3 regions of the Peptoniphilus hominis (ex Hitch et al. 2025) genome follow, and region 1 is predicted to be linked to each of the others. Evidence: predicted binding sites of a transcription regulator. Region 1 holds the regulator's gene; each other region holds the start of a gene.
What was found. The regulator HrcA, encoded in region 1, represses chaperone genes, less so after heat shock. The targets are predictions, from matches to a motif close to ATTAGCACTCNATANTATNGAGTGCTAAT.

Region 1 (2,249 bases):
CAAATCAATTTGTCCTTTTCATTTAAGGTTGGGTGCATTGACTCTCCATTTACAACAGCTATATTAAAAATAAAATTTCTCACAAAGAGTGCAATTAAAACTGCAGCTACAATTGTGATAATAAAAGATGTAGTTTCACTTTTTTTCAATTAAATCATCTCCAATTACTAATTTTAACATAAATAGCTTGAAGATTGGAATAAATTTAATTTATAGCTATTAGTATTCAATGAGAAGGAAGAGTATTCAATAAGATAAGATAAAAAAATTTCAGGGTCTTGTTAAAAAATTTTGAGAAGCAAGTAATTAATTTTAAAAAATCATGAGTTTATACACAGAGACTATGGATAATAAAAATTATATTAAGTTAAAATTTAAAGTATTCTCATAAAAATAAAATTAAAAAAATTTTCTAGAATAATTTTCTAGAATAAAAGAAAAAAATTTTTGAAATATCCTTGACAAAGCTTTTGGAAGAGGGTACTATATAAATAGATTAGCACTCGACATTAATGAGTGCTAACAAAGGAGGGAATTATGGATACTAGAAAAATAAATATTTTAAATGCCATAATTGAGGCATACATTGATATGCCCACTCCCGTCGGGTCACGAACTCTATCCAAAGATTACGACCTTGGAGTTAGTTCAGCGACAATAAGAAATGAAATGGCAGATCTTGAAGATCTTGGTTTTTTAAATAAGCCACATCAATCAGCTGGAAGAATTCCTTCTGACAAGGCTTATAGATTTTATGTTGATGAGTTTTTTAAAAGTTTAAATGAATTTCATGACATAGATGCTTCAGAAAAAATCAAGGACAGACTTTTATACACTTCAAGAAATATTGAAGACTTTTATAAAAATTCTGTAAACTTACTTGCCAGCGTCAGCAACTGTACGGCATATCTTATTACACCGCAAAAGGCTGACACAAAGATAAAAAGACTTACTCTAGTAAAAATTGACGAAAAAACAGCACTCTTAGTTCTAATAGGGGACAGAGGAGTTATTGAGAGATATTTTTTAGAAATTGAAAATATTCCTGACGAAGATTTTTATTATATAGAGAAGGTTTTAAATGAAAAGATGTCGGGAATTGATTTTGACAAAATTGAGTCACTAAAAATTTCTCTTTCCGATGACATGATTAGGCATGGAAATTTTATTTCCAATGTTGTAAAAATTGCAAGCAAGTTTAATAAAAAGGTCTCATCCATTGAAATTTATTATGACGGCCTCACTAATATTTTAAATTTTGACGAATATAGGGATCTTGACAAGGCTAAAGATTTTATGAGTTTAGTTGAGGACAGAGACAGTTTATTTCAAATCTTAAATAATGATAACTTCACAGGAGATGTGGAAGTGATTATTGGTTCAGAAAACAGTGCAAGCCTTATGAAAGAAAACACAATCATTCGGGCACCCTTTGCCAAGGACTTTGGCATCTATGGCAGCATTGGACTAATTGGACCAGTTAGGATTGATTACACGAGATTGGTTAAGGTGGTTAAAACTTTTAGCGACGCTTTGACGAGAGGATTAAAAGAAATGTGAGGGAGTACATGACAAATGAAGATATAAAAAAAGATAACTTAGATGAAAATAAAGAATTAGAAAATGAAAATATAGAAGATGTAGTTAAAGAGGAAGAAGTTCAAGATGATAGTCAAGAAGTTACCAATGACTCATCTGATGATGAAAAGTACCAAGATTTAATGGACAAGTTCATGAGACTTCAAGCAGACTTTGCAAACTACAAGAGAAGAACTGAAGCGCAAAAGACTGAATATGTTGAGCTTGGAGTTAAAAAAATAGTAAATGACTTACTTCCCGTTCTTGACAATTTTGAGAGAGCCCTAGATTCTATTGGAGAAAAGGACTCAACTTATGACGGGATATTGATGATAAAAGATCAACTTACTGATGTCCTTAAAAAGGAAGGTATAGTTGAGATGAAGGCACTTGGTGAAGAGTTCGACCCAACTTATCACCACGCAGTATTAACTGAAGATTCTGATGAATACGACAGTGGCTATGTAATTGAAGTTTTACAAAAGGGTTATTTAATTAATGACAAAACGTTAAGACCTGCAATGGTCAAAGTTTCACAATAAGTGAATTATTTAGGAGGTAATTTATATGGGAAAAATAATTGGTATTGATTTAGGAACAACTAACTCTGCAGTAGCAGTAATGGAAGGCGGAGACGCTGTAATAATTCCAAACATCGAAGGTAATAGAAC
Region 2 (2,249 bases), on a different contig from region 1:
CAATGGGGTTTCCTTTTTTTTATACTTTTGGAGGTTCTATGCTTTATAGAAGTATTTATAGTTCTCCCCTGGGGAAAATTTTAATCCTTTTCCATGAGGGCACTCTTCTTGGACTTTATTTTGAAGGGCAAAAAGAATTTAATGACATTATGAAGGATGAAGAGGTAAAAAATTTTGATGATGGGAAGGATTTTGAGATAAAAGATAAAAATCTTAGGGGTGAGAGTCTTGATTATGATAAAAATAAAGTGTCTGGAGAAAAATTTTGTGACGATAAAATTTTAGGAGATACTAAAAAATGGTTGGACCTATATTTTTCTGGCGAGGACCCAAATTTTACACCTAAGTTAAAACTGGAAGGCACAGAATTTAGAAAAGATGTGTGGAAAATTTTGTTGGAGATCCTCTATGGCGAAACTCTTACCTATAAAGACATTGCAAATAAACTTATAGCAAGTGGCAAGTACGAGAGAATGTCGGCACAGGCAGTGGGCGGTGCAGTAGGGCACAATCCTCTTTCTATAATCATCCCTTGCCACAGGGTTGTTGGGACAAGTGGATCTCTTACTGGCTATGCAGGAGGGCTTGGTAGAAAGGTAAGGCTCCTAGAACTTGAAGGCATAGATGTAAATAAATTTTTCATGCCAAAAAATCACAAATAATTTTTATTAAAAAATTTTAAGGAGAGTTTAAAAAATTCTCTCCGCAAATTACTTCAAGAAAATTTTATAATATTTTGTTACTTTTAAGCTTGAAAAAATTTTTCTAATGTATTATCATATAAGTATTAGCAGAAGACATTAGTGAGTGCTAAATTTAAGGAGGTTAATATAGATGAAACTTAGACCACTTGACGATAAAATCGTCATCAAGAAAATTGAAAAAGAAGAAACAACTGCTTCAGGCATAGTTCTTCCATCATCAGCCAAGGAAGAATCAAACATTGCAGAAGTTGTTGCAACGGGAAATAAGTTAGATACAGACGAAGACATGAAGGGTCTTGTAAAAGTTGGAGACAAGATTATTTTCTCAAAGTATGCAGGAAATGACATCGAACTTGACAAGGAAAAGTACACAATTATAAAATTCCAAGATATCTTGGCAGTTATTGAATAAGGAGTGATAACATGGCAAAGGAAATTAAATTTTCAGAAGATGCTAGAAAAGGCTTAATAAAAGGAATAAATACTCTTGCTGATACAGTTAAGGTTACACTTGGACCTAAGGGCAGAAATGTAATTTTAGACAAGGAATATGGCACACCACTTATTACAAATGATGGTGTTACTATTGCAAGAGAAATTGAATGTGAAGATAAATTTGAAAACATGGGGGCACAACTTTTAAAGGAAGTTGCTACAAAGACTAATGATGTTGCAGGTGACGGCACAACAACAGCTACTCTACTTGCTCAAGCAATTATTAGAGAAGGAATGAGAAACCTTGCAGCAGGTGCAAACCCAATGGTTCTACAAAAGGGAATTGAAAAGGCAGTGGAAAAAACTGTTGAAGAAATCAAAAACTTCTCTACAGAAGTTTCTTCAAAGGAAGCAATTGAACAAGTTGCATCAATTTCAGCTGCCAATGAACAAGTTGGAAAGCTCATCTCTGAAGCAATGGAAAAAGTTGGCAACGACGGTGTAATCACTGTTGAAGAATCAAAATCAATGGGGACAAGTCTTGATGTAGTTGAAGGTATGCAATTTGACAGGGGATACCTTTCTCCATACATGGTGACAGATTCTGACAAAATGGTTGCAGAATTAGAAGACCCATACATTTTAATTACAGACAAAAAGATTTCAAATATACAAGAAATTTTGCCACTACTTGAACAAGTTCTTCAATCATCAAAACCACTTCTTATCATAGCAGATGACATTGATGGCGAAGCCCTAGCAACTCTAGTTGTAAACTCTCTAAGAGGAACACTAAATGTAGTTGGAGTAAAGGCTCCAGGCTATGGCGACAGAAGAAAAGATATGCTACAAGATATAGCAATTTTAACTGGTGGACAAGTTGTATCATCTGATTTAGGTCAAGACCTTAAAGATGCAACAATTGATATGCTTGGCTCTGCATCAAAGGTAAGAGTAGAAAAAGATCTTACAGTTATAGTAAATGGTGCAGGGGAAAAATCTGAACTTGAAAACAGAATTTCCCACATTAAAAATCAAATAGAAGAATCAGATTCAGAATTTGACAAGGAAAAATTACAAGAAAGACTTGCAAAACTTTCTGGCGGAGTT
Region 3 (2,249 bases), on a different contig from region 1:
TGTGAATGGCCTTCCACTTGTCCAATGAAATCTCTCACAGACTCAAAGTCCTTAGTCTCTGGTCTATTCCTATTGATGACAAAGTAGTGGTCGTAGCCCTCTCTTTTTAAAATATCTCTATACCTGCCAAGAGAAAGTGAACCCTTAGGATTGCCGCCAACATCTAACACAGCTCTGTAGTTTTTATTTTCAAGTGGTTTTAAAATTGCCGCATCAACTGCTGGTATATCCAAGGCATTTTTTTCACGCATACTAGATGAAAAGGATTCCACGCCGTGCTCGCTCAAAAAATCCATTTTCTCTCTCAGTCTAAAGTATGTATTAATAATATCAAGATCAACTGCTGCAACCTTGTCAAAGTACCTTCTAAGGTACAAGGCATAGTTAATTGCAAACTCTGTCTTTCCACTGCCAAAGTGTCCTGTAATAATTTTTATCCTATTGCCTGTTTCTACTTCAGTAAACATTTCTCCTCCCTTCTAAAACACCAACTATATTATACATCAATTGAAAACATTTGAAAACAATTGCAGGTTTATTTTAAATTAATTATTTCATTTTATTTAATTTCTTCCCATAAAAATTTTTTGGCTTCTTAAAAATATTTTTATGAATCAGCTTGTTTTAGAGCTTAAAAAAATTTCACAAAATTAATATATTTTTCTTAAAAATAAATTTTTGACGGTAAAAAAATTTTTGAAAATTTTAAATTTAAGGCGAAAAAATATTTTTTTAAGAAAATTTTTATGAAAAAAATAAAAATCTCATAAAAATTTGACTATTTATATGAAAAGATATATATTATTAGCAGACACACTTATCGAGTGCTAATAATTTTGAAAATTTTGAAAAAATAAAATTGAAGAAAGGTGATTAAATGAAAAATAAAAAATACAATGCTGAAACCGAAAGACTAATGGACTTAATGATCAACTCCATTTACACAAATAAAGAAATATTTTTGCGTGAACTAATTTCAAATGCCTCTGACGCCATGGACAAGATGTACTACATCGCCCTTAACGACGACAAGGTGAAATTCAACCACGAGGATTATTACATTAGAATAAGACCTGACAAGGAAAAGAGAACTATTAGCATTGAAGATAACGGCATAGGCATGACTGAAGATGAACTTGTAGCCAACTTGGGCACAATAGCAAAGTCTGGCTCCCTTGATTTTAAAAACCTAAATGAAAAAAATGAGGACCACGAAATAATTGGACAATTTGGCGTGGGCTTTTACTCTGCCTTTATGGTTGCCGATGAGATTAATGTCCTCACAAGGTCCTATAAGGAAGATGGGGCTCACCTTTGGAAGTCCAAGGGCGCCAAGGGCTACACAATTTCTGATGGGGAAAAAGATTCTCATGGCACTATAGTAACTCTCCACTTAAAGGAAAACACAAAAGACGAGGACTATGACAAGTACCTTGACGAATACGAAATAAGAGAACTTGTCAGCCACTACTCTAACTACATCTCCTACCCAATAAAGATGGAAGTGGAAAAGAAAAGACCAGCTCCTGATTCCACAGAAGAGAATCCAAAATTTGAATCCTATAGAGAAGATGATGTTCTCAACTCCTCTGTTCCTATGTGGAGAAAAAATAAAAACGAATTGAAGGAGGAGGACTACAACAACTTCTTTAGGCAAAGACACTTTGGCTTTGAAGATCCCCTTGCCCACCTTCACATCAGCGTGGAAGGCATGATTTCCTTTAAGGCCATCCTATACATTCCATCAAGAAGACCCTTTGACTTCTTGAGTCCAGATAGAAAGGGCGGACTTGAACTTTACTCCAACGGAGTCCTAATCATGGAAAAATGCGAAGACCTACTTCCAGATTATTTGAACTTCGTCAAGGGTGTAGTGGACTCTGAAGACATTTCCCTAAACATTTCTCGTGAAATGCTACAAAAAACTCGCGAACTACAACTTATAAAGAAAAACATAGAAAAGAAAATCTTAGAAGAACTTGCAAAAATTCTTAAAAATGACAGGGAAAAATATGCTGAATTCTTCAAAAACTTTGGTGTAAGCTTAAAATCTGGTGCCTACGAAAACTTTGGCGCCGACAAGGACAAGTTAAAAGACTTATTTATCTATGACACGACAAAGAGAGGGGATGTGACCTTTAACGAATACAGGAAGGACATGGGACCAGATCAAGACTTCATCTATTACGCCAATGGCACATCTCTTGACGCCATCAAGGACCTTCCGCAAATAAAACACTTCATGGAAG

Region 2: WMO19_RS05530 (co-chaperone GroES) is a predicted target of HrcA. The motif match lies at 787-815, and genes of this name have one in related genera.
Region 3: htpG (molecular chaperone HtpG) is a predicted target of HrcA. The motif match lies at 804-832, and genes of this name have one in related genera.

Annotation. Positions count from the first base shown of each region.
Region 1 covers NZ_JBBMFO010000013.1:6,817-9,065, reverse strand. The annotation lists gene lepB (signal peptidase I) at 1-149, opposite strand, end outside; gene hrcA (heat-inducible transcriptional repressor HrcA) at 538-1,560, shown strand; gene grpE (nucleotide exchange factor GrpE) at 1,569-2,120, shown strand; gene dnaK (molecular chaperone DnaK) at 2,146-2,249, shown strand, end outside.
Region 2 covers NZ_JBBMFO010000014.1:14,308-16,556, forward strand. The annotation lists gene WMO19_RS05525 (methylated-DNA--[protein]-cysteine S-methyltransferase) at 39-662, shown strand; gene WMO19_RS05530 (co-chaperone GroES) at 835-1,116, shown strand; gene groL (chaperonin GroEL) at 1,128-2,249, shown strand, end outside.
Region 3 covers NZ_JBBMFO010000024.1:8,521-10,769, forward strand. The annotation lists gene WMO19_RS07430 (ATP-binding protein) at 1-467, opposite strand, end outside; gene htpG (molecular chaperone HtpG) at 878-2,249, shown strand, end outside.